One region of the Saccharothrix mutabilis subsp. mutabilis genome, then DNA from elsewhere that is predicted to be linked to it. Evidence: riboswitches for the same ligand, from Rfam matches in the RefSeq annotation. Region 1 holds a riboswitch; each other region holds the start of a gene.
What was found. Region 1 has a riboswitch for S-adenosylmethionine ahead of thrC (threonine synthase). Riboswitches for the same ligand answer to the same signal wherever they lie in the genome.

Region 1 (9,716 bases):
GTGCCGGAGTTCGACACCGGCGGACCGGGGCGCGGCGCGGTCGCCGTGGACCCCAGCGGCGCCGCGTTCGGGTTGTGGGAGGCGGGCACGCACATCGGCGCGTACGTGGTGAACGAGCCGGGGACCGTGATCTGGAACGAACTGGCCACGCGCGACGCGTTCGGCGCGGCCGAGTTCTACCAGGAGGTGTTCGGCCTGGGCCTGGACCCGCTGCCGGACTTCCCGTACACGCAGCTGAAGGCCGACGGCCGGGTCGTCGGCGGGATCTTCGGGATGGCGGCCGACATCCCGGCGGAGATCCCGCCGCACTGGATGACCTACTTCGCGGTGACCAACCTGGAGCGGGCGGTCGACCGGGCGCGCGAGCTGGGCGGCATCCCGGTGGGCGACGTGGCGGAGTCCCGGTTCGGCCGGTACACCACCGTCGGCGACCCGATGGGCGCGACGTTCAAGGTCATCCAACCGCCGCCTTCCACCCCAGACTGACCACCAGCGCCACCACCACGGTCAGGAACACGCGCCGGACGAACGCCGACCCGCGCCGCACGGCGAGCCGCGCCCCGAACACCGCGCCGGCGACGTTGCACACGGCCAGCACCAGCCCGAGTCCCCACAGGACCTTCCCCGCGGGGATGAAGTAGAGCAACGCGCCCAGGTTGGTCGCGACGTTGACGATCTTCGCCGTGGCCGAGGCCCGCAAGAACGCGAACCCCACCACGCCCACCAGCAGGAACACCAGGAACGCGCCGGTGCCCGGCCCCGCGAGCCCGTCGTAGAACCCGATCACCGCACCGCCGAGCGCCATGACCCCGATCTGCGCGACCCGCTTGAACCGGGGCGTCTCGGCGACACCCAGCTCGGGCTTGCGCCACGTGTAGAGCCCGACCCCGACCAGGGCGACCAGCACCACACCGTTCAGCACCCCCGGCGCCAACGCCCCGGCGAACGCCGCACCCCCGACCGCGCCGCTGAACGCCGCGAGCGCCATCGGCAGGGCCGACCACCAGTCGATGGTCGTCCGCCGCGCGTAGGTGGTGACGGCCGACGCAGTGCCCACGACCGCCGCGACCTTGTTCGTGGCCAACGCGTACAACGGCTGCCCGCCGGGCGCGATGAGCAACAACGCGGGCAACTGGATCAACCCGCCGCCGCCCACCACGGCGTCCACGGCCCCCGCAAGCGCAGCCGCCAGGCAGAGGAACAGCAACCCGGCGAGGCTGATCTCCCCGAACCCCGGCCAGTCGAGTGCGCTCATCACCCGATCAGCTTAACGAGACGCGCGTACTGTTTTGCTGGCCCCGTGGCCACCCCCACACCCGACCGCCCTGGTCGGGAGCCCGCGACAGGACCCTGTTAACCTGGTCAGCCGTACCGCGCGGCATTCCGCTGTGGAGGAAGACCGCCCCCGCGAGGGGGTGGAGCCGATGAGAAGCGCGGTGCGACTCCGAACTCGAAGGAAAAGGTGGCTTTCGCGTGGCGAACATCAAGTCCCAGATGAAGCGGATCAAGACGAACGAGAAGGCGCGCCTGCGCAACAAGGCCGTCAAGTCGTCCCTCAAGACCGCGATCCGCAAGTTCCGTGAGGCCGCCGAGGCAGGCGACAAGGACAAGGCCATCGCCTTGGCCCGCGAGGCCTCCCGCAAGCTCGACAAGGCCGTCACCAAGGGCGTGATCCACGCCAACCAGGCCGCGAACAAGAAGTCGGCCCTGGCGAAGCGCGCCAACCAGATCTGACGGCACCCGGCCACCCGGCCGCGAGCCTCCCGAAGCGCCGCTCCCACACGTTGGGGGCGGCGCTTCGCTGTACCGGCCCCAACACCGCCCGCCGCCCGCCGCCGGCCGGTGCCGCCGCTCGCGCCGCCCGCCGACCGCCGACCGCCAGCCCGCGATCAGCCCGCCACCTGCCAACGGCCCGCATCACCGCCAGCCGCCGGCCGCCGCCGCTCGCTCGCCAGCTCGCCAGCCCGCCAGCCCGCCAGCCCGCCAGCCCCAGCGTCCCTTCTGTCCGCAGCTCCGCTCCCCTCGCGGGTCAGCGGCGGCCGTGGGCGGCGACGATCTTCAGCACGGCTCGTTCCAGGGCGTAGCCCGAGTCGGCCGCCACACCCTTCACGTCGGCGTTCAGGTCGGCCACCGCCGACATCGCGGCGGCCAGCCCGTCACCGTCCCAGCCGCGCGCCTGCCCCTGCGCCTTCTTCACCTTCCACGGCGGCATGCCCAGCTCACCCGCCAGCTTGAACGGGTCGCCCCGGCCCACCGCCGACACCCGCGCGATGGTGCGCACCGCGTCCGCCAGCGCGTCGGCGACCAGCACGTGCGGCACACCGAGGTGGATCGCCCACCGCAGCGCCTCCAGCGCCCCGGCCCGGTCGCCCATGACCGCCTTCTCCGCCACCGCGAACCCGGTCACCTCGGCCCGACCCCGGTGGTAGCGGTGGACGGCGTCCGCGTCCACCTTGCCGCCGGTGTCCGCGACGAGCTGCGACGCCGCCGCCGCCAGCTCGCGCAGGTCCGAACCGACCGCCTCGATGAGCGCGCCGACGGCCTCCGGGTCGGCCTTGCCGCCCGCCGAGCGGATCTCGTTGCGGACGAACGCCTCGCGGTCGGCGGCCTTGGTGATCTTGGGGCACTCGATCACCTCGGCCCCGGCCTTGCGCAAAGCCGTAGGTAGTTCCTTCGCCACTTTGCTGCGTCCGCCGCCGGTGTGGACGACCACCAGCGTCACCCCGTCCGCGGGTGACTTCGCGTAGGCCAGGACCGCGTCCGCGATCTCCTTGCCGGCGTCCTGCGCGCTCTCCAAGGCGATCACGCGGCCCTCCGCGAACAGCGACGGGCTCACCAGTTCCGCCAGCTCAGGAGGGGTGAGGTCGGTCACCTTCACGCGGGTCAGGTCGGCCTGCGGATCGACTCGGCGGGCGGCGGCCAGCGCGCTGCGGACAGCACGCTCGACCAGCAACTCCTCCTCGCCGACCACCAGTTGCACGGGGGCGGGAGTGACTGCGGCGGCGCTCACGGACCCGATCCTCCCACGCCGCCGCGGCCGTCCGGATGGTGGACGGATCTGGCTGAAGGTCGGGACGGTGTCGTAGGTTGAGGGCACAACTGAATACCGCTCATCCAGAGGGGCAGAGGGATCGGCCCGAAGAAGCCCCGGCAACCCGTCGTTGCGGTGCCTTGCGCGCTGCCGACCACGGTGCCAATTCCGACCCGCCAAGCGGGAAAGATGAGGAGAAACCTCGCGATGACTGCTGTCAGTGTGCCCTCGACCGCCACCTCCTTCGACCTCGGCCCGGCTCGCGCCCTGTCGTGTCGCGAGTGCGGCCACGAGACCCCGCTCGCCCCGGAATACGCCTGTCTGGAGTGTTTCGGGCCGCTGGAAGTCGCCTACGACTTCGGCCGCGTCCGCCGCGAGGACATCGAGGCGGGCCCCCGGTCGATCTGGCGCTACCGCGGCCTGCTGCCCGTCCCGTCGAACGTCGAGTCGCACCCCAACACCAACCCCGGCCACACCCGCCTCGTCGAGGCCGACAACCTCGCCAAGGCGCTGGGTGTCCGCAAGGTCTGGGTGAAGGACGACACCGGCAACCCCACCCACTCGTTCAAGGACCGCGTCGTCGGCGTCGCCCTGGCGGCGGCCCGCGAGCTGGGCTTCAAGGTCCTCGCCTGCCCCTCCACCGGCAACCTCGCGAACGCCGTCGCCGCCGCGGCGGCCCGGGCGGGCTGGCAGTCGGTCGTGCTGGTCCCCTCCTCCCTGGAGCGCGCCAAGATCCTCATGACCGCCGTCTACGACGGCAACCTGATCACCGTCGACGGCAACTACGACGACGTGAACCGCCTCGCGCAGGAACTCGCCGCCGAACACGAGGACTGGGCGTTCGTCAACGTGAACGTCCGGCCCTACTACGCCGAGGGCTCGAAGACCCTCGGCTACGAGGTCGCCGAGCAGCTCGGCTGGCGCCTGCCCGACCAGGTCGTCGTCCCGATCGCCTCCGGCTCCCAGCTCACCAAGGTCGACAAGGCCTTCCGCGAGCTCGGCGAACTGGACCTCGTCGAAGCCACCCCGTACAAGGTGTTCGGCGCGCAGGCCACCGGCTGCTCCCCCGTGTCCGCGGCGTTCAAGGCCGGCCACGACGTGGTCTCCCCCGTCCGCCCGGACACCATCGCCCGCTCCCTGGCGATCGGCGCCCCCGCCGACGGCCCGTACGTGCTCGACGCGGTCCGCCGCACCGGCGGCGCGATCGAGGACGTCACCGACGAAGAGGTCGTCGAGGGCATCCGCCTGCTGGCCCGCACCGAGGGCATCTTCGCGGAGACCGCCGGCGGCGTGACCGTGGCGACCGCGAAGAAGCTCATCGAGACCGGTCAGCTCGACCCCGACGCCGAGACCGTGCTGCTGATCACCGGCGACGGCCTCAAGACCCTGGACGCCCTCGGCGACCGCGTGGGACCGCGCGCGAACGTCCCGCCGTCGGCCGAAGCCGTCATCAACGCCCTGAAGGACTGACCGGGGCACCGCGGCGGGACCGCGTCGGGCTTGCGCGCCCACGCCTGGCCGAACGGCCTGGGCGCGCAAGCCACCGGCGGGCACCGCCGCCCCGGGCACGGCCCGACCGTCACAAGGTGAGGCGGGACGTGCGCAGCCACCCGCTGCGCGGGAACGAGGACAGCTCCGGCATCACGTGCGGCCCGACCTCGTCGAGGTCCGCCCGCCACGCCGTGAGCCACTGCGGCCACGGCGCCGCCGACTTGTGCCCGTTGTAGCGGTTGGCCCGCCAGTTCTCCGGCAGGATCGTCAGGTCGTCGTCGAACAGGGCGTCCGCGATCCGCTGGTAGGCGTCCTCGGGCGACTTCACCTCCGTGGTCGGGACCACCCTGGTGACCTTCGCCCTGGCGACGATGGCACGCCCGTCCTTGCCGGCCCCGACGTCGTCGCAGATGTAGAAGGTGAAGTCGGGCCCCAGCTCGTCGCGCGGCCAGGGATGGGCCACGTACCCGGGCTGCCACAGCGCCCACCCCACCTCGCGCGGCGACCAGCCGGTGTGCAGGCGGATCCAACTGTCGTTGTCGTTGTTCATGGTTCTCCCCTTCAGGTGTTGTCGATCGGGTCGCCGCGGCGGGCGACCCGCGGCCCGTCCGGGCCGGGCAGGACGGCGGTGTCACCGTCCCGGTCGGTGCGCAGGACCAGGGCGCCCCGGCGGGTGAGCGCCTCGACCAGCACGCCGCTGGGGTGGCCGTAGCGGTTGCCCGCGCCGACGCTGACCAGCGCGACCTTCGGCCGCACCGCCGCGAGGAACGCCGGAGACGAGTACCGCGACCCGTGGTGCGGCACCTTGAGCACGTCGGCCCGCAGGTCGACCGGCGCGTCGAGCAGCGCGGCCTGGCCCGCGAGTTCGACGTCCCCGGTCAGCAGCACCCGGCCGGCCGGCGTCGAGGCGCGCAGGACCAGCGAGGCGTCGTTGACCGCCGTGTTCTCCTCCCCTCTCGGGACCGCCCGCGGCCCCAGCACGTCCAGGTCCAGCCCCGGCCAGCTCAGCCGCTGCCCGACGCCCAGCTCCACCACGCGGACGCCCGCGGCCCCCGCCTGTTCCCGCACCTCCCTCCACGCCCAGCCCGGATTGCGCGACGGACCCACCGCCACCGCGCCCACACCCCGCTCCGCCAGCACCGCCGCCAACCCGCCGATGTGGTCGGCATGCAGGTGGCTGAGCACCACCAAGGGCACTTGCCGCACGCCCAGCCGCCGCAGGCACCCCAGCACCGGCCCCGGGTCGGGCCCGGTGTCCACCAGCACCGCCCGCCCGGCCTCGGCCGTGGCCAGGACGACCGCGTCGCCCTGCCCCACGTCGCACGCGACCACCGCCCAGCCGGGCACCGGCCACCGCGGCGCGAGCACCCCCACGGGGGCCAGCACCGCGACCAGCCCGACCCCGACCGCCGCGAGCAGCACCCGCACCCGGCGCAGCCGCAGCAGCACGTAGCCGACGAGCACCGCCCCGGCCAGCGCGGCACCACCCGCCCAGCCCCGCGGCCACGCGACCGCCGACCCCGGCACCGCCGCCGCGTGCCGGCCGACCGCCACCAGCCAGCCCGCCGCCGGACCGGCCACCTCCACCACCAGCCGCGCCGGCCCGTCGTGCACCTGGGCGAGCCCGGCGGCCAGGACGCCGAGCACCGTCACCGGCGCGACGACCGGCGCGACCAGCAGGTTCGCCGGCACGGCCACCAGGCTCACCTCACCGGCGAACCCGGCGATCAGCGGAGCCGTGGCGGCGTGCGCCGCCGCGGGCACCGCCAGCGCCTCGGCCAGCCCGACCGGCACGCCCCGGTCGCGCAGCCACCCGGCCCACGGCGGCGCCAGCAGGACCAGCGCCGCCGTGGCGACGACCGACAGGCCGAAGCCCACGTCGACCGCCAAGCCGGGGTCGTGGAGCACGAGCACCACCACGGACGCGGCGAGGGCGGGCAACGCCGACCGCTCCCGCCCGAGCACCAGGGCGAGCAACGCCACCGCACCCATCACCGCCGCCCGCAGCACGCTCGGCTCCGGACCCGCGAGCACCACGAACCCGACCAGCGCGACCGCCGCCCCGGCCGCACACCCGCGTGGCCCGACGGGGAACAGCCGCAGCAGCAACAGCACCGCGCCGCACAAGATCGCCAGGTTCGCCCCGCTGACCGCGAGCAGGTGCGCCAACCCGGCCGTGCGGAACTCCTCCACCACCCTGGGCGACAACCGCGAGGTGTCGCCGACGACCAGGGCGGGCAGCAGCCCCGCCGGTTCCGGGTCGAGCGCGCGGCTCGCGGCCCGCAGGCCCGCTCGCAGCGCCTCCGCCCCGCGCTGCCACACCGGTGCGGGCGTGACCTCGCGCGGCGGACCCCGGACCCGCAGCAGGGCGACGGTCGGCTCACCGGGCCGCGCCGGCGCCAACGAGCCACGTGCCAGAACGCTCTGCCCGGGCAGGAGCGCCCCCCACGTCGCCGCCGGCGCCAGCACGACCACCCGGCCGCCGTCGTTGAGCGTCGCCTGGGCTCGGACCAGGTCGACCCCGCCCTGCCGCGAGCCGAACCCGCTGGTGCGCAGGCCGTGCGGCCGGTCGTCCAGCACGAGCCGGAGGGTGGTGGGCCCTCCGTGCTCCGCCGCCGACCGGAGCGGGTGGTGGGCCGACGCGTGCGCCTGGACACCGATCCAGCACGCCGCCACCGGCCCGGCCACCACGACCGCCACCGCCGCGGGCCGCACCCCGCGGAGGACCAGGCCACCGATCACGCCGGCCACGAGACCGATGACCACGGCCCACCACCAGGCCCACAGGAGACCTGTCAGGGCCGCCGCCCACACGACCAGCGCCGCGGGAACCAGGTGGGCGCGAGGGCTCACGGCCCGCCGCGCCGTTCAGGACCGTGATCGACGGTCTTGGGACGGTGGTCGGCGCGTCGATCGGACGGACGCCCGACGACGGTGTGGCTCAAGGACATGACTGCCTCCCTGGTGTTCGACGAGTGGGTGGGACCGCGGCGTGGGGTGGAACCGCGAGGACCCGGGGAACTGCGGCGCGGGAACGCGGACTTGGACCGGCGGCGTGGCTCGCGGGGTTGGACCGCGGGTGTTGGGGTGAGACCGCCGGGTGAGTGGGTCAGAGGCGGACGAGGTCACCGAGCTTGGCGAGCTTCGCGTCGCCGATGCCCTCGATCTCGCCGAGTTGGTCGATGGAGGTGAACGGGCCGCGTTTCAAGCGCCGCTCGACGATGCGCTGCGCTGTCACGGGCCCCACGCCGGGCAGTTGGTCGAGTTCCTCCTTCGTCGCGGTGTTGAGGTTGACGGGTTCGGTGGCGGGATCGGACCGCTGGGACGGGACGCCGACGGCGATCTGCTCCCCGTCGGCGACCTTGCGCGCGAGGTTGAGGCCCTGGAGGTCGGTGCCGGGGTGCGCACCGCCCGCCGCCTGCACGGCGTCGGCCACCCGCGCGCCGCTGGGGACGGTGACCAGACCGGGCCTGGGCACCGCGCCCACCACGTTGACCACGACCTCCTCGGGCAGGGTCGTGACCTCCGCGGCGGCCATGGGCAGCGGCGGCGGCGCCTCCGGCTCGGGCCGCTGCCACCACAGGCTCAACGCGACCGCCAGGAGCACGCCCAGCGCCATGCCGACGAAGACGACCCGCCGACGCGGCACCGAGCCCACCGGCAACCGGCGCAGGAGAGCGCGCAGCCCTCCCGGCGGGTCGACGCCCGCGGACGAGGTGAAGACGACCAGCGGCTCCTCGCGAGCCCGGTGCCTGCCCTGGCTCTTCGCGATCAGGGCCTGGAGTCGTGCGGCCGAGGTTTCGGATCGGTTCTCGAACATGCGGTCGACGCTAGGCCGGGTGGCGCAAGGCCCGCGACCGCCGGATCCGGATCTGTGGACAACTCCGGGCCTGTGGACAACTCGGCCTACTCGTAGCCGCCCGGCAGCACCACGACACCCAGCACACCCGGCCCGGTGTGCGCGCCGATCACCGCTCCGACCTCGGAGATCAGGCACCCGGTCGAGCCCGGCACCCGCTCGTCCAGCAAGGTCGCCAACTCGGCGGCGCGCTCGGGCGCGGCCAGGTGGTGCACCGCCAGCCCCACCGGTCCCGTGCCGGCCGCAGCCGCCGCCAGGTCGACCAGCCGCCCGATCGCCCGGCCCATCGTGCGCACCTTCTCCAACGGCACGATGCGCCCGTCGTCCACGTGCAGCAGGGGCTTGACGGCGAGCGCCGTGCCCACGAGCGCCGCCGCGGCCCCGATCCGGCCGCCCCGCCGCAGGTGGTCCAGGGTCTCGACGCAGAAGAACATCTTCATCCGCTTCGCCGCGCCGGCGGCAGCCGCCTCGACGCGCGCGGGGTCGGCACCGGCGGCGCAGGCGGCGAGCACCGCGAACCCCAGGCCCATGCCGGTCGCCCGCGAGTCCACCACGCGGATCCGCCCCGGATCGACCTCCTCGGCCGCCAGCCGCGCCGCCTCCCACGTCCCGGACAGCTCGCGGGACAGGTGCACCGACACGATCCCGTCCGCGCCGCCCGCCAGCACGTCCCGGTACACGTCGGCCAGCTCGCCCGGCGTCGGCCGGGACGTCGTCACCCGCCGGTGCTCCCCCAGGGCCGTGGCCAGCTCCTCCGGGCCGAAGTCCACCCCGTCCAGCACGCTGCGCCCGTCCACCGCCACGTGCAGCGGGACGACGCGGATGCCGTGCCGCTCCGCGAACCCTTCCGGCAGGTAAGCCGTGGAGTCGGTGACGATCGTGATGGACACGAGTGCCGAGACTACGGCTCCGCCGTGCCCGAGTGGCTGACCGCCACGGACCTGATGAGGTCGGCCATGGCCGCGCCGACCAGCGCGTGCCCTTCCCAACCCCAGTGCATGCCGTCCGGGTTGCCGCGCCGTGACCGGACGTGGTCGCCCACGAGCGAGGGCACGTCCAGCAGCGGCACGCCGGCACTCTCGGCCCACGACCGCACCGCGCGTTCCGCGGCGGGACGGCCGGTGTGCACGTTCGCGTAGGCCGGAGAACGGTGCACGGACGGTGTCATGCCGACCGCCCTGATACCCGGCTGCAACGCGTGCACCGACCGCACGCACGAGTCCAGGTAGCGGACGGTCAGGTGCGGCGGCAACGCGACCGGATACCCGCCGAGCAGCCGTGACAGGTGGGGTTGCAGCGTCCGGTAGGCGGACCGCGCGTGCCGGCGGAGCCCGT
Region 2 (9,716 bases), on a different contig from region 1:
TCTTCGGGCTCAGTGACTTGGTGCAGTCGCAGTAGTGCTTACGACGATCGGCGGACCACCTTGCTCCCCTGACGGGGTGAGCGAACTCACAACGCCGATCGGGGTGTTTGCACAACCCCCGTGCACCCGTTACGGTCCCGTGACCGTGCCCCATGTTCGAAAGTCCCGTGGGGCGCACCCGCAGTCGGGGCGGGTCTACGTAGCCAGAAGCGAGAAGTCGACACGCACGGGAGTTGCCGGAGATCACTAGCTGACCGCCGACACCGAACGTGCGCGGAGCACGGCTTCGCGCCTTCAGGAGGTATGGAACCCCGTGAACTCGTTCAACGAGGACACCGACTGGTTTACGCCCGTGAAATCGACCAGCGTCGATGTCCTGGACAGACCCGAGCCGGACTGGTCCGACTGGGAGACCACGGTCTTCAGCATCACGCCGGACGACGTCCTGGAGGTCCTCGGACCCGACGCGGACGAACTGCTGGCCAACGCGAACGTCGACGTCGACGAGCTGATCAAGCTCATCAACGCCGAGACGACGCTCCTCCCCCCGATCATCATCCCGGACGAGGTCTCCCAGGACCGTGTCGCCGGCGGCCTGGCTGTCGAGAAGCCGGACGCACCGCCCGCCGCCCTGGTCGAAGCCGCCGGGAAGTGGAAGCGCCGCTTCCTCAAGGCCGCCGTCGCCACCGTCCTGGTGGGCATCTCCGGCGGCGGCGCCACCGCCATCGCGATGGACAAGGCCGTCACCGTCGACGTCGACGGTGAGACGAAGACCGTCCACACCTACGAGTCCACGGTCGGCGAGATCCTCGCCGACGAGGGCATCACGATCGGCGAGCACGACGCGCTCAGCCCGTCCCCCCAGGCGAAGGTCTCCGACGGCGGCAAGATCTCGCTGGACCGCGGTCGCCTGGTCAAGCTCACCGTCGACGGCGAGCAGCGCGAGGGTTGGGTCCGCTCGGTCACCGTCGACGAGGCCCTGGACCAGCTCAAGGTCAACGACGAGGGCGCGTGGCTCTCCCACGACCGCGGCATGGACGTCCCGCTGTCCGGCCTGTCGCTGGAGGTCAAGAGCCTCAAGACGATCACGCTGTACGACGGCGGCAACCAGCCGCAGCAGCTCCAGACCACCGCCGTGACGGTGGACGAGCTGCTCAAGGCCCACAACCTCACGCTGGGCCCGGACGACAAGCTGGAGACCGCGGCCGACCTGCGCATCACCAACGGCGCGGAGGTCCACATCTCCCGCACGGGCGTGTCGGTGATCAACGCGACGGAGGCCATCGCGCCGCCCGTCGAGGAGGTCCCGGACGACTCGATGATGAAGGGCCAGAAAGAGGTCCTCGACCCGGGTGAGGCCGGCGAGCAGATCGTCACCTACCGCGTGACGATCAAGAACGGCCAGGAGACCAACCGCGAGAAGCTGGGCGCGAAGGTCGTCAAGGAAGCCAAGCCGAAGAAGGTCAAGGTCGGCACCAAGCTCCCGCCCGACGGCGAGATCTGGGACCGGCTGGCCTACTGCGAGGCGACCGGCAACTGGGCCATCAACACCGGCAACGGCTACTACGGCGGCCTCCAGTTCAACAAGGGCACGTGGGACGCGTACGGCGGCCAGCAGTACGCCGAGTACCCCCACCAGGCCACCCGCGAGCAGCAGATCGCCATCGCGACCAAGCTCCGCGACGCCCGCGGCGGCTACTCCGCCTGGCCCCACTGCCAGCAGAAGCTGGGCCTGCCGTAGGTTTCACCTGTGAGTGACGCTTCATCGTCAGCCGGGCCGGGGAGTGCGCTCCTCGGCCCGGCTGACGTTCGACGGCTGGCCGCCGAGCTGGACATCCGCCCCACCAAGAAGCTGGGGCAGAACTTCGTCCACGACCCCAACACCGTCCGCAAGATCGTCGCTTCGGCGGATCTCCGACCCGACGACGTCGTGTTGGAAGTCGGTCCCGGCCTGGGCTCCCTGACACTGGCGCTGCTGCCCTCGTGTCGCGCCACGGTGGCCGTCGAGATCGACCCGGTCCTGGCCCGGCGGCTCCCGCAGACGGCAGCCGAGCGCGCTCCCGAGTTGGCCTCGCGGCTCACGGTGATCGAGGCCGACGCGATGCGGGTCACAGCCGATCGGTTCCCCGAAGAGCCCACCGCCCTGGTGGCGAACCTCCCGTACAACGTGGCCGTGCCCGTGGTGCTGCACCTGTTGGCCGAACTGCCGACGCTGCGCACCGGACTGGTGATGGTCCAGGCGGAGGTCGCCGACCGCATGGCGGCGGGTCCCGGCAGCAAGGTCTACGGCGTCCCGAGCGTCAAGCTCGCCTGGTACGCCGACGCCCGCCGCGCCGGGCCGGTGTCGCGCCAGGTGTTCTGGCCGGTGCCGAACGTGGACTCCGCGCTGGTCGCGTTCGAGCGCCACGCGCCGCTGTCCACAGTGGACCAGAAGACGCTGTTCTCCTTGGTGGACGCGGCTTTCGCGCAGCGGCGCAAGGTGTTGCGCGGAGCGCTCGCCGGCTGGGCCGGGTCCGCCGCCAAAGCCGAGCAGCTGCTGCTCAGCGCGGGCGTGGACCCGGGCGCGCGGGGCGAACAACTGGACGTCGGAGAATTCGTCCGGATAGCCGAAGCCGCCTCATCGATCTAGCCGGTGATCTTTCGGCCGAAAGTGTGATTTGACGAACGATCCGCGTCCAGGCTTGCGTTCGGGCAGGTCCGTCGGGTGTACTCGTGCTGCCATCCCGAGCGGCCGAGAGACCTGGCTCCACGACGCCGCAGCAACCACCCCCCATGGGGCAGGTGCTTCAGCCAGGATCGATGGAGGATCACGTGCCCAGGATGCGAATGCTCACTCGACGGCGAGTCGTCGACCACGGCCGCCGCACGGTATCGGGCTGTCGCAGCTACTAGAAGCCTAGGCGCCTTCTCAAGTCCTCGCCGCCCTACGCGCCTCACCGCGCGGGGCATCTACCTGAGCTGAGTCCCCGGACGCGCACGCCACGAGCGTGCGCTGCCGCGTGCAGTCGTGGAGCGAAAACGTGATCACTGTCGAGAACCTCACCAAGACCTTCCCCGGGAGTACCGGACAGGTTCGCGCACTGGACGGCGTGAACCTGGACGTCGCCGCGGGCACCGTCCTCGGCGTCGTCGGCCCCAGCGGCGCGGGCAAGTCCACGCTGGCCCGGTGCGTCGCGCTCCTGGAGCGCCCCGACAGCGGCGCGATCCGCGTCGACGGCACCGACCTGGTGTCCTTGGGCGGCACCGCCCTGCGCAACGCCCGTCGCCAGATCGGCGTCGTGCCGCAAGGGGATTCGCTGCTGCGCCAGCGCACCGCCGCGGGCAACGTGGCGCTGCCGCTGGAGTCCGCCGGCGTCCCCGGCCCCCAGCGCCGCACCCGCGTCGCCGAGCTGCTCGACCTGGTCGGCCTCACCGACAAGGCCGGCTCGTACCCCGACCAGCTGTCCGGCGGGCAGCGCCAGCGCATCGCCGTGGCGCGCGCCCTCGCCGCCAGCCCGTCGGTGCTGCTGGCCGACGAACCGACCTCCGCCCTGGACCCCGAGACCACCGGTTCCGTGCTGACCGTGCTGGACCGGGCGCGCGCCGAGCTGGGCGTGACGGTCCTCGTGGTCACCCACGACATGGGCGTGGTCCGCAAGATCTGCGACGACGTCGCGGTGCTGGAGGACGGCCGCGTGGTGGAGCACGGCAAGGTGCTCGACCTGGTCGCCGACGCCGGTTCCCGCACGGCCTCGTCGCTGCTGCCCGCCGTCGACCAGAACCCGGCCGCCGAGAAGGCCTACGACCGCGTCGCGGACGTGGTGCTGGTCGGCTTCGCCGCGGTCGGCGCGCTGCTGCCGGAGGCCACCTCGCGGTTCGGGGTCGACCTGAACCTGCTGGGCGGCGGCCTGACCCGGCTCGGCGAAACCCCGGTCGCGCGGTTCCGCGTCGGCCTGAACGGAGAACGCGCCGACTCGGCGCTCGAATTCATCGCGGACGCGGGTGGGGCAGTGCGGCGGACCCTGACCGGTCCGCAGGGAGTAGCTGCGTGAGGTCTGCAACACCCTGGCCCACTGTGTTCGACGGCGTCCTGGTCGCCACCGGCCAGACCCTCTACATGGTGGCCGTCTCCACCCTGATCGCTGTGCTGCTCGGCATTCCCGTCGGCATCTGGCTGCAACTCACCGCTCCCGGCGGGTTGCGGCCGAGGCCGGTGGTGCACAACCTGCTCGGCTTCGTGGTGGACCTGGGGCGGTCGATGCCGTTCCTGGTCCTGCTGATCCTGCTGATGTCGTTCACCCGCTTGCTGTTGGGCAACACCATCGGACCGACGGCGGCGATCGTGCCGCTCGCGGTGGGCGCGATCCCGTTCGTCGGCCGGCTGGTGCAGAACGTCCTGGCGGAAGTGCACTTCTCGGTGGTGGAGGCCGCGGTCACCACGGGGGCGTCCACGGTCAAGATCGTCCGCTCGGTCCTGATGCGCGAGTCGCTGCCGGCGATGATCAACGCCGTCGGCGTCACCGCGATCGCCATCCTCGGCTACTCCGCACTGGCGGGCGTGGTCGGCGGTGGAGGTCTCGGCGACGTGGCCGTGCGGATGGGCTACCAGCGCTTCGACGACCGGTACCTGTGGACGACCGTGGCGGTGCTGGCGGTCATCGCGACGCTGATCCAGCTGATCTCGAACCGGGTGTCCCGAGCAGTGGACCGCCGCCGCCACGCCTCGACCGTCTGACCCCGAGCCCCGACCGTCTGACTCCAGGCTTCGACTGTCTGACCCCGGGCCTCGACTGTCTGACTCCAGGCTTCGACCGTCTGACCCCGGTACGCGCTGAGCCTCCTCGGCTTCGGCGCGCGCCGGAACCGGTTCGAGAGCTTGGGCGACCAGGCCCCGGCTCGCGAGCCCGAACCCTTGAGCCAACCGAGTCGGAGCGCCCGCCCCGGCCGAGAGTCGGCACGCAAGTCCCAGCCCGAGCCGCAAGTCCCAGCCCGCGTCAACCGCAAGCCCCAGCTCCGACCCGCGTCGGAACCGGCCGCCGTCGTGCCCGTCACGCCGTCGTGTGCGCCGTGCCCGTCGTGCCCGTCCCGCCCGTCCCGCCGGTCGCGCCCGTCGCGTCCGGCCCGCCCGTCCCCGCCCGTCGTGCGCGCTGCGTACGCCGTGCCTGCCCGTCATCGTCCAACCCACCACCCGACTGAAATTTTTAGTTGACTGAAGGAAAAATTTCCCATGCGTAGGCGTATCAGTGCCGCCCTCGTCGCCGTGCTGCTGACCGCGGTCGGCTGCGGGAGCGGTCAGACCGGCGGTGCCGCTTCGGATCCGGATGCGGCGCTCAAGGTGGGCGTCAGTCCCGTCCCGCACGCCCAGGTGCTGCGGTACGTCGCGGACAACCTGGCCAAGGACAAGGGCCTCAAGATCGAGGTCGTCGAGTTCACCGACTACGTCCAGCCGAACACCGCGCTGGTCGACGGCTCGCTGGACGCCAACTACTTCCAGACCGTGCCCTACCTGGACACCTTCAAGTCCGAGAGCGGCGCGCAGCTGGAGTGGATCGGCCCCGTCCACATCGAGCCGCTCGGCGTCTACTCCAAGAAGCACAAGAAGCTCTCCGACCTTCCCGACGGCGCCAAGGTGGCCGTCGCCAACGACGCCACCAACGAGGCCCGCGGCCTGCGGCTCCTCCAGGACAACGGCCTGATCAAGATCAAGCCGGGCGCGGAGAAGACCGCGACCGTCCGCGACATCGCCGAGAACCCCAAGAACCTGGAGTTCGTGGAGCTGGAGGCGGCCCAGCTGCCTCGGTCGCTGGAGGACACCGACGCCTCCGTCGTGAACGGCAACTACGCGATCGACGCCGGCCTCAAGCCGTCCAACGACGCCCTCGCGCTGGAGAAGGCCGAAGGCAACCCCAACGCCAACGGCCTGGTCGCCCGCGCCGAGCTGAAGGACGACAAGCGGATCAAGGACCTGCTGGCGCTGTTGCAGTCCCCGCAGGTCAAGGACTACATCAAGCAGACCTTCTCCGGGTCGGTCCTCGCGGTCTGACCCGTTCCTGGTGCCTGCGCGCCCTCGGCTCCGGCCGGGGGCGCGCAGTGCGTGGGGCACCGGAGGCCCGGGGGGCGTCACGGTTCGTGCGGCACCGGGGGGACGAGCGGTGCCGGGCGAGGCGGTGAACGGCACGCGGCCGATTCTTGGGCACAACCCGTAGGCTCTTTATGTGCTCGCCGTCGTTCCGCCACCGGTCACCGTCCGCGTCCCGGCCAAGGTCAACCTGCACCTGGCCGTCGGGGAGACGCGCGCGGACGGCTACCACGACCTGGTCACGATCTTCCAGGCGCTGTCCCTGACCGACGAGGTGACGGTCGCGGTCGCCGACGACCCCGGGGTCGAGGTGCGCGGGGAGGGCGCGGACGCCGTGCCCACCGGTCCGTCCAACCTGGCCTGGCGGGCCGTGCGCGCGCTCGCCGCCCACGTCGGGCGCGACGTGGACGACCCCAAGGTCCGGGTGGTGATCCGCAAGTCCATCCCGGTCGCGGGCGGCATGGCGGGCGGCAGCGCCGACGCCGCCGCCACCCTGGTCGGCCTGGCCGCCCTGTGGCGGCTGGAGATCGGGCGCGACGAGCTGGCGGGCCTGGCCGCGAAGATCGGCGCGGACGTCCCGTTCGCCCTCTACGGCGGCACCGCGCTGGGCACCGACCGGGGCGACCAGATCGTCCCCGTGCTCGCGCGGCACACGTTCCACTGGGTGCTGGCCTTCGACCGGCGCGGCCTGTCCACGCCCGAGGTGTTCGGCGAGCTGGACCGGTTGCGCGCCGACGGCGACCCGCCGCGGGTGGGTCCGGCGGAGGCCGTGCTGGAGGGCCTGGCGTCCGGCGACCCGCGGCAGCTCGCGCTGCTGCTGGGCAACGACCTCCAGGCCGCCGCCGTGTCCCTGCGCCCCAACCTGCGCCGCACGCTGCGCGCCGGGGTCAACGCGGGCGCGTTGGCGGGCATGGTGTCCGGCTCGGGTCCGACGTGCGCGTTCCTGTGCACGGACGGCGACTCGGCGGTCCGCGTGGCGGCCGAGCTGGCCGGGGCGGGCGTGTGCCGGACGGTGCGGGTCGCGCAGGGGCCGGTGCCCGGGGCGCGGGTCGTCGGGGCGGAGGAGACCCCGCGGCCGACGCCGCCCGAAGTCCACGCGTAACTAGCTGAAGGTTGTGTTGATGGCCAACTTGGTCAACTTGGAGACCGTCTCCAAGTCGTTCGGTGTGCGTCCGCTGCTGGACTCGGTGTCGCTGGGCGTGGGTGCGGGCGACCGGATCGGCGTCGTCGGGCTCAACGGTGGTGGCAAGACCACGCTGCTGGAGGTGCTCGCCGGCGTCGCCGAACCCGATGACGGGCGGGTCAGCCGGCAGCGCGACGTCCGGATGGCGGTCGTCACGCAGCGCACCGAGCTGCCGCCGGACTCCACCGTCCGCAACGCCGTGATCGACCCGCTGGGGTTCGACGCCGAGCACGAGTGGGCGGCCGACACCCGCGTGCGCAACATCCTGGACGGCCTGGGCATCACCGCGCTGGGGCTGGACTCGGTCGTGGGGACCATGTCCGGCGGCGAGCGGCGGCGGGTGGCGCTGGCCGCGGCGCTGGTGCGCGAGCTGGACCTGGTGGTGCTGGACGAGCCGACCAACCACCTCGACGTCGAGGGCGTCCGCTGGCTGGCCGACCACCTGCTGGCCCGCCGCACGGCGCTGGTGGTCGTGACCCACGACCGGTGGTTCCTGGACACCGTGTGCACCCGGACCTGGGAGGTCGTGGGCGGCCGGGTCGAGCAGTACGAGGGCGGCTACGCGGACTGGATCTTCGCCCGCGCCGAGCGCGCCCGGCTGGCCGACGCCGTGGAGGAGAAGCGCCGCAACCTCGCGCGCAAGGAGCTGGCGTGGCTGCGCCGCGGCGCGCCCGCCCGGACGTCCAAGCCCCGGTACCGGATCGAGGCCGCCGAGGCGCTGATCTCCGACGTGCCGCCGCCCCGGGACAACGTCGAGCTGCTGGCCTTCGCCAAGCGCCGGCTGGGCCGGACGGTGCTGGAGCTGGAGGACACCACGCTCACCGTCGGCGACCGGACGCTGGTGCGGGACCTGACGTGGCGGGTGGGTCCGGGTGACCGGATCGGCATCGTGGGCGTGAACGGGTCCGGCAAGACGACGTTGCTGCGGGCGCTGGCCGGTGAGCGGGAGCTGGACGGCGGTCGTCGCATCCAGGGCCAGACGGTGAAGCTCGCCCACCTGTCGCAGGAGCTGCACGACCTGGACGGGTCGATGCGGGTGCTGGAGGCGGTCGAAGAGGTCGCGCGGCGGGTCGTGCTGGGCAAGCAGGAGATGTCGGCGTCCCAGCTGGCCGAGCGGTTCGGGTTCTCGTCGCAGCGGCAGTGGACGCCGGTCGGGGACCTCTCCGGCGGTGAGCGGCGGCGGTTGCAGCTGTGCCGGTTGCTGATGGCCGAGCCGAACGTGCTGCTGCTCGACGAGCCGACGAACGACCTGGACATCGACACGCTGCAACAGCTGGAGGACCTGCTCGACTCGTGGCCCGGGACGCTGGTGGTGATCTCGCACGACCGGTACCTGGTCGAGCGGGTGTGCGACCAGGTGGTGGCGCTGTTCGGCGACGGGCGGCTGACCGACCTGCCGGGCGGGATCGAGGAGTACCTGCGCCGCCGTGACGCGGCGGTCGCGGCGGCCCCGGCGCCGGCCGCGGTGCAGAAGGCCCCGTCGTCGGCGGCCGACCAGCGCGCGGCGCGCAAGGAGCTGGCCCGGTTGGAGCGGCGGCTGGAGCAGCTGCAGAAGAAGGAGGCCGAGCTGCACGGCAAGCTGGCGGAGGCGGCCACCGACCCGGAGCGGCTGATGGCGTTGGACGCCGAGCTGAAGTCGGTGCTGGCCGAGGCCGAGGACGTCGAGGCGCAGTGGCTGGTGGCGGCCGAGGCCGCGGAGGGGTGACGCCGGTCGACGTGCCCGCTCGCCGGGCACGTCCCCGCCGGGGTCGTCCCCGCCGGGGTCAGCGGCGGGTGCGCAGGCGGGGCTTGTGGTCCATGTGGGACAGGCCCTTCCAGGCCAGGTTGACCAGGTGGGCCGCGACCTCGTCCTTCTTCGGCTTGCGGACCTCCAGCCACCACTGGCCGGTCAGCGCGACCATGCCGACCAGCGCCTGGCTGTAGAGCGCGGCCAGCTTGCGGTCGTAGCCCTGGCGGGAGAAGTGCAGGCCCAGGATCGACTCCACCTGCGAGGCGATGTCGTTGAGCAGCGAGGAGAACGTGCCGGTCGAGGACGCCACGGGGGAGTCGCGGACCAGGATGCGGAACCCGTCGGTCGAGCCCTCGATGTAGTCCAGCAGGGCGCACGCCGCCTGTTCGAGCAGCTCCCGGGGGTGGCCGCCGGACAGGGCGTTGACGATGTGGTCCATCAGGTACTGCATCTCGCGGTCCACGACCACCGCGTAGATGCCTTCTTTGCCGCCGAAGTGCTCGTAGACCACCGGCTTGGACACGCCCGCCCGGTGGGCGATCTCCTCGATCGACGTGACCTCGAAGCCCTTCTCGGCGAACAGCGCGCGGGCCACGTCGAGGAGTTGTTCGCGTCGTTCCTTGCCGGTCATCCGCACGCGCGGGACCGGGGTCTCGTCTGCTCGCCGTCGTCCCGCCACTCCGGTCACCCTAAACACCCGCCCCTCACCAACTCGGCGAGGGGCGGGTGAACCAGTCACTTCTTGA
Region 3 (9,716 bases), on a different contig from region 1:
CCTTGATGGTGCCGAACGTGATCACCTGGGCGACCTTGTCCTGGCCCCACTTCTCGGTGACGTAGCGGATCACGTCACCGCGCCGGCGCTCGTCGAAGTCGATGTCGATGTCGGGCGGCGACACGCGGTCGGGGTTGAGGAACCGCTCGAAGATCAGGCCGTGCGCGAGCGGGTCCAGGTCGGTGATGCCCATCGCGTAGGCGATCAGCGCGCCCGCGGCGGACCCGCGGCCCGGACCGACGCGGATGCCGTTCTCCTTGGCCCAGTTGATGAAGTCCGCGACCACCAGGAAGTAGGAGGGGAACCCCATCTGGAGGATGACGCCGATCTCGAACTCGACCTGCTTCTCGTGGACCTCGTCCACGCCCTCCGGGAACCGGCGGCGCATGCCCTCCCAGACCTGCTCGCGGAAGTACTCGGCCTCGGTCTTGCCGTCCGGGATCGGGTAGCGCGGCATGAGGTTCTGGAAGGCGAACATGCCGGTGGTGTCCACCTTCTCGGCCACCAGCAGGGTGTTGCGGCACCCCTCCTGCCAGGCGTCGGAGGAGTCGATCGCGCGCATCTCGGCGGGGGACTTCAGGTAGTAGCCCGAGCCGTCGAACTTGAACCGGGTCGGGTCCTGGAGGGTCTTGCCGGTCTGCACGCACAGCAGCGCGTCGTGGGCCTCGCGGTCCTCGGCGTAGGTGTAGTGGCTGTCGTTGGTGACGACGAACGGGATGGCCAGCTTCTTCGAGATCTCCAGCAGGCCGCCGCGGACCCGGCTCTCGATCTCGATGCCGTGGTCCATCAGCTCGACGAAGAAGTTCTCGGCGCCGTAGATGTCGCGCCACTTGGCGGCGGCCTCCAGCGCTTCCTTCTCGTGGCCCAGCCGCAGCCGGGTCTGCACCTCGCCGGACGGGCAGCCGGTGGTCGCCATCAGGCCGGCCGAGTGCTCGGCGACCAGCTCGGCGTCCATGCGCGGCCACTTGCCCAGCTGGCCCTCGGTGGAGGCGCGGCTGGACAGCTTCATCAGGTTGTGCAGGCCCTCGTTGTTCCGGGCCCAGATCGTCTGGTGCGTGTAAGCGCCGCTGGCGGAGACGTCGTCGGCCTTCTGCCCGGGGTCGCCCCACAGGACGCGCTTCTTGTTGAACCGGGAGTCGGGCGCCATGTAGGCCTCGATCCCGACCACGGGCTTGATGCCGGCCGCCGTCGCCTGCTTGAAGAAGTCGTAGGCGCCGTACATGTTGCCGTGGTCGGTGATGGCGGCGGCGGTCATGCCGAGGCGCTCGCACTCGGCGAACATGTCCTTCAGCTTCGCCGCGCCGTCGAGCATCGAGTACTCGGTGTGCACGTGGAGGTGCACAAACGAGTCCGCCACCATGCCTCCTCGAAGATCGAAACTGCCCGGTGGGAAGGCACGGGCAAGACTGCCTCCGACCCTACATCTCGCGCGCCGGCCGGACACGGCCCGGGACCCTCCGCGAACCCGATTCTCCACCCGCCGGATCGCCGGACCGCGGACCGCGCCGGGCATGTCGCGACTTCCGGCGACCGACCCGCGCGGATGGGTCGATCCGGTGATCGGCGGCGGGGCGATGGGGCGCGGATCTTGTCGGACGGGTAGCGTTCCCCGTGTGGTAGCGCCGGATCCCGTCGACGCCCGTCTCCTGGCCATGCTCGCCGAGATGGGGCGCGCCGCCGTGCACGAGATCGCGGCCCGGCTGGGGATGGACCCCCGGGAAGCCGCGACCAGGCTGATCACCCTGTCCGGCAGCGGCCTGCCCCTGCTCGTCGGCGTCGAGTGCGACCCCAACGGCATCCGCAAGGCCCTGGCCAACAGCGTCGCCTGGGGCAACTACAACGGCCCCGCCGGCGCGACCCGCGGCACCCCCAGCGGCCCCTACCCGCAGCCGCCCGGCACGGTCTCCGGCCCCTACCGCCAGGGCCCGCCCAGCGGCCCGTTCCCCGCCCAGTCCGGCCCGGTCCCGGTGCACTCGGGACCCGTGCCCGTGCCGGAACCCCAGAACACCTGGGGCGTGCCCGGCACGTCCGGCTGGGCCCGCGGCGAGCAGGCCCCCGCGCCCCGGTCCCGCACCGGCAAGGTCGGCAGCACCCTCGAAACCGAGGGCCTGGAAGGCGCGCGCTTCACCATCCAGCTGGTCGAGGTCGTGGACCCGGCGGACTTCCTGTTCACCGCGGCCGGCTACAAGCTCGCCGACGGCGAGCGCGCGGTCGTCGTGCACACCGAGCTGAACAACATCGGCACCGTGCCCTTCAACGCGCTGCCGGACATGTACCTGGTCCTGATGACCAACACCGGCGAGACGGTCGGCAAGGCCCCGGTCTCCCTCTCCTCCCGCCCGCCGCACAAGATCGGCGTCCAGCCCGGCGAGACCGCCGGCGGCCACACGGTCTACATCCTCCCGGAGAACACCCGCGTCACGTCGATCCGCTGGAGCTCCCGCCCGGAGACCGACCTGAACACCCTGGTCTGGGTGGTCGAGGACTAGGCGACCGCCGCCTCCCGGGTGATGCCCGCGTCACCCTTGGTGAGCACCACCCCGACGACCAGCGCCAACGTGGTGGAGCACGCCATCACGGCGATCATCGGCCCGGTGCTCGCGGACCCGCTCACCCCCACCAGCGGGGCCATCAGCCCCGCCACCACGAACCGCGTCACGCCCAGCACCGCCGACGCGCTGCCCGCCGCCTCCGCGTGCCGGGCCATGGCCAGCGTCGCCGCGTTCGGCGTCAGCACCCCCACGCTGGTCGTCACCACGAACAACGGCACCAGGAACGCCACCAGCCCACCGCCGAACAGGCCGGTCGCCACCAGCCCCAGCCCGCCGACCGCGCCCATCGCCAACCCCAGCCGCAGCAGCGCCTTCGGCACCACCCGCCCGGTCAACGCCGTGTTCAGCAGCCCGGCCACGAAGATCGCCACCGCGTTGGCCGCGAACACCAGGCTGAACCCCTGCGGCGACAACCCGAACACGCCCTGGAGCACGAACGACGCCCCGGCCACGTACCCGAACAGCGCACCCAGCGCCAACGCCGAGGCCAGGGCGTACCCGAGGAACGCCCGGTCGGCCAGCAGCGCCCCGAACACCCGCACGGTCGGCCGCCACTGGGTGGGCCGCCGCTTCTCCGGCGGCAGCGTCTCGGGCAGCGCGAAGGCCAGCACCGCGAACAGCACCACCGCGACCAGCGCCAGCACCACGAACGTCCCGCGCCACGTCATAACCCGCAGCAGCTGACCGCCCAGCACCGGGGCCAGCACCGGCCCCAACCCGTTGGTCAGCATGAGCAGCGACATGAACCGCGCCATCGCCAGACCCTCGAACCGGTCCCGCGCGATCGCCAGCGCCACCACGAACCCCGACGCCACGCTGAACCCCTGGACCAGCCGCAACGCCGCCAGCGCGCCCGCCGACGGGGCCGCCGCGCACACCAGGGACACCACCGCGTAGAGCGCGACGCCGAACAGCAGCGGCCGGCGGCGGCCCCACGAGTCCGACAGGGTGCCCACGACCAGTTGGCCGATCGACATGCCGATGATGAACGTCGCCAGCGACCACTGGACCTCCGACTGCCCCGCGCCGAACTCCTCCGCGATGGCGGGGAACGCCGGCAGGTGGGTGTCGATGGACAACGGGCCGAGCAGGCACAACGCGCCCAACAGCAGAACGAGCCTCGTCCTCATGGATCCCCCCGGTTCCACTCGGAGCTACGCAGGAGTGGAGGGACCACGCGCCGCCGAGATGCGCGTGGTCACCCGTTCCGGCGAAGCAACTTGCCGAAGAACGACCGTTTGGGTGCCTCCTCGGCCTTCTCCCGACCGCGGACGCCAGGGCCGTGGGCCTCCCGGCCGCGGACCCCAGGTCCGTGGACACCGGGGCCGTGGACACCGGGGCCGTGGACACCGGGGCCGTGAACGTCGGGGCCGGGCGGGCGGGCGTGCGGCTGGTGGCCGGCGGTCGGGGGCGGTGCGGGAGCCGGTGGGGCTCCCGGCAGGTCGCCGCCGATCACCGCCGGCGCCACGGTGAACCCGTCCGGGTCCTCCGCGCGCGGGAAACCCTGCGGCGGCGTGAGATCCGCATCGCCGTGGTGCGTGGACACCACACGTACCTCCCCCTGGTCGACGTGCCGTTGATCAGAACGTTACGCGAACGCGACCTGGTCGGGGAGGCGGTGATCGGGGGAGGTCAGCCCTCCGCGCGCAGGATCTCCAGCGCTCCGGCGAGGTCCGCCGGGTACTCGCTGGTGAACTCGACCCACTGGCCGTCCGCCGGGTGGTGGAACCCGAGCGTCCGGGCGTGCAGCCACTGCCGGGTCACGCCCAGCCGCTTGGCCAGCACCGGGTCCGCGCCGTAGGTCAGGTCGCCGACGCACGGGTGGCGCAGCGCCGAGAAGTGCACGCGGATCTGGTGGGTGCGCCCGGTCTCCAGGTGCACGTCCAGCAGCGACGCGGCCCGGAACGCCTCCACCACCTCGTAGTGGGTGATGCTGGGCTTGCCGTTGGCCATCACGGCGAACTTGTAGTCGTGCTTGGGGTGCCGGTCGATCGGCGCGTCGATGGTGCCCCGGATCGGGTCGGGGTGGCCCTGCACCAGCGCGTGGTAGAGCTTCTCGACGGTCCGCTCCTTGAACGCCGCCTTGAGCGCCGAGTACGCGTGCTCGCTCTTGGCGACGACCATCACGCCGGTGGTGCCGACGTCGAGCCGGTGCACCACGCCCTGCCGCTCGGCCGCGCCGGACGTGGCGATCCGCACACCGGCCGCCGCCAGGCCGCCGACCACGGTCGGCCCGGTCCAGCCGGGGCTGGGGTGCACGGCCACGCCCACCGGCTTGTCCACCACGATCACGTCGTCGTCCTCGTGCAGGACGATCAAGCCCTCCACGGGCACGGCCTGCACCTGCACCGGCCGCTCCGGCTCGGGCAGGGTGACCTCCAGCCACGCGCCCGCGACCAGCCGGTCGGACTTGCCCGCCGGACGCCCGTCCAGCACGACGTCCCCGGACTCGGTCAGCGCCGCGACGGCGGTCCGGGACAGGCCCAGCAGCTTCGCCAGGCCCGCGTCGACGCGCATCCCGTCCAGCCCGTCGGGGACGGGCAGCGTGCGGTAGCCGCTCATGCCTTCTTCTCCGGCGACGCGGCCGACTTCTTCTCCACGCGGGTCCCGTCGTAGTCGCGTTGCAGGATCGCCATCAGCACGATCACGGCCCCGCCGACGCAGATGGCGGAGTCGGCGACGTTGAACACCGGGAAGAACGCGCCGTAGGGCTCGACCACGGAGACGAAGTCCACGACGTGCCCGCGCAGCGGTCCCGGGCCGCGGAAGATCCGGTCGGCGAGGTTGCCCACCGCGCCGCCCAGCACCAGGCCCAGGCCGATCGCCCAGCCGACGGACCGCAGCTTGCGCGCGATCCACAGGATGAACCCGACCACGCCGCACGCGATCAGCGCGAGGATCACCGTGTAGCCCTCGGCCATGCCGAACGCCGCGCCGGAGTTGCGCAGGAAGGACAGGTAGACCAGCCCGCCGAACAGCTCGACCGGCGGCTGCCCCTCCAACTGCTGCACCGCGATGACCTTGGTCACCAGGTCCAGCGCGAAGACGACGGGGGCGATGGCGGCCAGCAACCACACCCGCTTCGGGGGCAGCGGCTTCTCGACCGGCGTCGCCGCCGCGGGCTCGGCGGGCTCGGCGTTGGACTCGGTGCTCACCGGCCCATTGTCCAGCATCGCCTCAGCGCAGGAACGGCGGGAGCGGACGCCGGTCGTCGGCCGGGGTCCAGCGGCCGTCCACGACCTCGTACTCCCAGCGCGGTCCCTCGACCACCAGCGACCGCAGGGCCGCCACCAGCCGGTCCACGTGCTCGACCGTCGTGCCCAGGCCCAGCGACGCGCGCAGCGCCCGCTGCCCCTCGGCGAGCCGGTGCACGGCGACGTGCGCGCAGAACGCCCCGTCCCGCACGCCGATCCCGTGCTCGGCGGACAGCGCGGCGGCCAGGAAACCGGCGTCCTGCCCGCGCACCACGAAGCTGACGACGCCGACCCGGTCGTGCTCGGGCCCGAACAGCGCCAGCTCGCAGGTCCCCGGCACGGTCGCGAGGCCCGCCCGCAGCCGGGCCAGCAGCTCCCGCTCGTGCGCCGCGGTCTGCTCCCAGTGCCGGCCCAGCACGTCGCAGGCCACGGCCAGGGCGTGCACGCCGACCACGTTGGGCGACCCGGCCTCGTGCCGCTCGGGCACCGCCGTCCAGGCCACGCCCAGCCGGTCGCCGCGGTCGCTGACCCGGGCCGTCGCGCCGCCGCCGACCAGGTACGGCTCGGCCGCCTGCAACCAGTCCGCGCGCCCGACCAGGACGCCCGCGCCGAAGGGCGCGTAGACCTTGTGCCCGGACAGCACGGCGTAGTCGACGTCCAGGGCCCTGAGGTCCACCGGCCGGTGCGGGGCGAGCTGGGCGGCGTCCAGGGCGATGCGGGCGCCGTGCCGCCGGGCCACGGCGGCCAGCTCGGCCACCGGCCACACCTCGCCGGTCACGTTGGACGCACCGGTCACGACGACCAGCCGAGGTCCGACCGGGGCCGCGCGCAGCGCGCGGTCCAGCTCCAGCACGGCCTCGCCCGCGCTGCCCGGCGTCCGCAGCCGCCGCACGTGCGGCCCGCGCCACGGCAGCAGGGCCGCGTGGTGCTCGGTGTCGAACAGGACCACGGCGGTCTTCCGCGGCAGGCTGCGGGCCAGCAGGTTCAGCGCGTCGGTGGTGTTGCGGGTGAACACGACGGTGTCGCCGGTCCGCGCCCCGAGGAACCGACGCACCGAGTCCCGGGCCTGCTCGTAGACCTTCGTGGAGACCTGAGAAGCGAAGCCCGCGCCCCGGTGCACGCTCGCGTACCAGGGCAGCAGCTCGTCCACCGCGTCGCGCACCTGCTCCAGGCAGGGCGCGCTGGCCGCGTGGTCGAGGTTGGCGTACTCCACGCGCTCACCGGTCACCAGCGGCACGCGCAGCGACGCGCCGACGACGCGGGGCAAAGCGGCGATCGATCCGGGGACTGCGACGGTCACGACACCCTCCGGCGGGGTCCAGGCGGACTCCGCTACCGGGAGAGGAGGCCCGCGCTTGCCCGACGCCCTCCGCGCCAGGCCAGGTCCTCATCGGGGGCACCCCACCGCGGTAGGAGGGTTGCCGGCCGGCTAGCCCGAGCTTCGCGCCGGCACTCATGACCTTGGACCCGACGTTAACCCACCGCCGACGACGCGTCGAGCCGCGTTCACATCATGGGAGACCGGTGTCGCCCTTCCACCGCGCGTACCGGCCGGCCCGGTCCACGGCGCGGATGCGCTGCTCGGTGGCGGTGCGGACGGTGTCGGTGCAGACGACCAGGAGCTGGTCGAACTCCTGGAGCCGGGTCGTGGGCAGCGGCGTGAACCCTTCGTCACCCCGCACCACCAGGCTCACCACCGCGCCCGGCGGCAGCCGCAGCTCGCTCAGGTACACGCCGTGCAGCTTGGAGCCGCGCTGGATGCGGACCTGGAGCAGCTCCGCGCCCAGCTCGTCCAGCGCGGACGAGTCGACCTGGACCTCCCGGGCCTCCCCGGACCTCTCCAGCTCCAGCCACCGCGCGAGCCACGGCAGCGTGCTGCCCTGCACCACCGTCAGCAGGACGACCAGCACGAACACCGCGTCCACCAGGTCCTGCGCGCCCGGCACGTTCTGGATCAACGGGATCAGCGCGAACACGATCGGCACCGCGCCGCGCAGCCCCGACCACGAGATGAACACCTGCTCGCGCCACGGCACCCGGAACGGCAGCGCCGCGCACAGCACCGACAGCGGCCGGGCCAGCAGCACCAGCACCCCGCCCGCCACCAGCGCGGGCACCAGCGCCTCCAGCAGCCGGCCGGGCGAGGCGTACAGGCCGAGCAGCACGAACAGCCCGATCTGGGCGATCCAGCCCAGGCCCTCGGCGAAGGACAGAGTGTCCGCGCGGTGCGGCAGGCGGGCGTTGCCCAGCACCAGCGCGGCGGTGTAGACGGCGAGGAACCCCGACGCGTGCGCGAGGTCGCCCGCGGTGTAGGCGAGCAGGCACACCGCGACCGTGGCCAGCGGGTACAGGCCGGTCGCGGGCAGCGCCGCCCGGCGCAGGCCCTCCGCGCCCAGCCAGCCCAGCGCGACGCCGATCGCCGCGCCCGCCACCAGCTCGTAGCCCATGAGCAGCGGGGCGGTCCAGGTGATCGGGTCGGGCGAGGCGAGCAGGACGACCGCGATGTAGACCGGGGCGTCGTTGATGCCCGACTCCAGCTCCAGCGCGCCGGTCAGCCGCTTGCCCACCCCGACGCCGCGCAGCACGCTGAACACCGCCGCCGCGTCGGTCGAGCTGAGCACCGCGCCCCACAGCAGGGCCGTGCGCCAGTCCAGGCCGAGCAGTTCGTGCAGGGCCAGGCCGGTGATCCCGACGCTGACGCCGACGGACACTGTGGACAGTGCGATCCCCAGGCCCAGCGCGGGTTTCACCGCCGTCCAGCGGGTGGTCAGGCCGCCCTCGGTGAGGATCAGCACGAGCGCCGCCGTGCCCAGCGAGCGGGTCAGGTCGGCGTCCTCGAACTGGATGCCGAGCACCGCCTCGCCCAGCAGCACGCCGATGCCCAGGTACAGCAGGAGCGAGGGCAGACCGAGCCGGATCGACACCCGCACCGCGATGACCGAGAGCAGCAGGACCGCGGCGCCGATGCCGAGGAAGGCCGTCACACCACCCACTCGACCTCCCTGTTCACCCGGAGGGGTCATTCTCCCCCGGCGACACCGATCTGGACTAATCGGGCGGGCGCGCAGCGTCACCAGCCGAACGCAGGTATCGCGAACCATGCGGGTGCGTGCATGTTGATGTGCGGGTCCGCCGCCCCGGTTCACACCCCCATCCCTGCGGGAGAAACCGTGAAAGCACTCCTCACCGCGCTGGTCACCGCCGGCGCGCTCGTCGGATCCGGCCTCGCGGACGCCCAGCCCGTCCGCCTCGCGGCGGCCCCGGACATCCCGGTGTCCGCCGTGCGGGCCGACCTCGACCAACTGCAGTCCATCGCCTCGGCCAACGGCGGCAACCGGGCGCACGGCCGTCCGGGCTACCTGGCCTCGGTGAACTGGGTGAAGTCCAAGTTGGACGCCGCCGGCTTCACCACCCGCGTCCAGTCGTTCAGCCGCAACGGCGCGACCGGCTACAACCTGATCGCCGACTGGCCCGGCGGCGACACCGACGACGTGCTGATGCTCGGCGGGCACCTGGACAGCGTGTCGGCCGGTCCGGGGATCAACGACAACGGCACCGGCTCGGCGTCGATCCTGGAGGTCGCGCTGGCGGTGCGCAGCAGCGGGTTCCAGCCGCGCCGGCACCTGCGGTTCGCCTGGTGGGGCGCCGAGGAGCTGGGCCTGGTCGGGTCCACCCACTACGTGAACTCACTGTCCACAACGGACCGTTCGCGGATCAAGACGTACCTGAACTTCGACATGACCGGCTCGCCCAACCCGGGGTACTTCGTCTACAGCGCGTCCGGGCAGCCGTCCGGTTCGCTGCGGGTGCAGCAGGTGTTGCAGCAGTACTTCAGCTCGATCGGCGTGCAGTCGGAGCTGACCTCGGTGGGCGGCCGGTCCGACCACGCGGCGTTCGCGCGGGCGGGCATCCCGGTGGGCGGCACGTTCACCGGCGCGGAGGGCATCAAGACCTCGGCGCAGGCGCAAAA

Region 2: it holds a riboswitch for S-adenosylmethionine, as region 1 does, so the genes downstream of both, ABD126_RS06145 (methionine ABC transporter ATP-binding protein) here and thrC (threonine synthase) in region 1, are expected to answer to the same signal.
Region 3: it holds a riboswitch for S-adenosylmethionine, as region 1 does, so the genes downstream of both, ABD126_RS15325 (aminotransferase class V-fold PLP-dependent enzyme) here and thrC (threonine synthase) in region 1, are expected to answer to the same signal.

What each region holds. Positions count from the first base shown of each region.
Region 1 is NZ_BAAABU010000011.1:22,446-32,161, forward strand. Features, by position in the region: gene ABD126_RS23105 (VOC family protein) at 1-486, shown strand, start outside; gene ABD126_RS23110 (TSUP family transporter) at 455-1,255, opposite strand; gene rpsT (30S ribosomal protein S20) at 1,474-1,734, shown strand; gene holA (DNA polymerase III subunit delta) at 2,030-3,010, opposite strand; SAM riboswitch class I at 3,108-3,227, shown strand; gene thrC (threonine synthase) at 3,239-4,501, shown strand; gene ABD126_RS23130 (hypothetical protein) at 4,611-5,072, opposite strand; gene ABD126_RS23135 (DNA internalization-related competence protein ComEC/Rec2) at 5,084-7,375, opposite strand; gene ABD126_RS23140 (helix-hairpin-helix domain-containing protein) at 7,632-8,342, opposite strand; gene ABD126_RS23145 (DegV family protein) at 8,429-9,271, opposite strand; gene octT (diglucosylglycerate octanoyltransferase) at 9,283-9,716, opposite strand, start outside.
Region 2 is NZ_BAAABU010000002.1:487,218-496,933, reverse strand. Features, by position in the region: gene ABD126_RS06160 (TatD family hydrolase) at 1-35, shown strand, start outside; gene ABD126_RS06155 (resuscitation-promoting factor) at 353-1,741, shown strand; gene rsmA (16S rRNA (adenine(1518)-N(6)/adenine(1519)-N(6))-dimethyltransferase RsmA) at 1,751-2,629, shown strand; SAM riboswitch class I at 2,716-2,806, shown strand; gene ABD126_RS06145 (methionine ABC transporter ATP-binding protein) at 3,021-4,031, shown strand; gene ABD126_RS06140 (methionine ABC transporter permease) at 4,028-4,714, shown strand; gene ABD126_RS06135 (MetQ/NlpA family ABC transporter substrate-binding protein) at 5,207-6,022, shown strand; gene ABD126_RS06130 (4-(cytidine 5'-diphospho)-2-C-methyl-D-erythritol kinase) at 6,195-7,160, shown strand; gene ABD126_RS06125 (ABC-F family ATP-binding cassette domain-containing protein) at 7,180-8,946, shown strand; gene ABD126_RS06120 (TetR/AcrR family transcriptional regulator) at 9,005-9,601, opposite strand; gene ABD126_RS06115 (acyl-CoA desaturase) at 9,706-9,716, opposite strand, start outside.
Region 3 is NZ_BAAABU010000005.1:278,921-288,636, forward strand. Features, by position in the region: gene dnaE (DNA polymerase III subunit alpha) at 1-1,360, opposite strand, end outside; gene ABD126_RS15305 (AsnC family protein) at 1,614-2,489, shown strand; gene ABD126_RS15310 (multidrug effflux MFS transporter) at 2,486-3,682, opposite strand; gene ABD126_RS15315 (RluA family pseudouridine synthase) at 4,185-5,114, opposite strand; gene lspA (signal peptidase II) at 5,111-5,725, opposite strand; gene ABD126_RS15325 (aminotransferase class V-fold PLP-dependent enzyme) at 5,730-7,046, opposite strand; SAM riboswitch class IV at 7,093-7,207, opposite strand; gene ABD126_RS15330 (potassium/proton antiporter) at 7,258-8,730, opposite strand; gene ABD126_RS15335 (M28 family metallopeptidase) at 8,917-9,716, shown strand, end outside.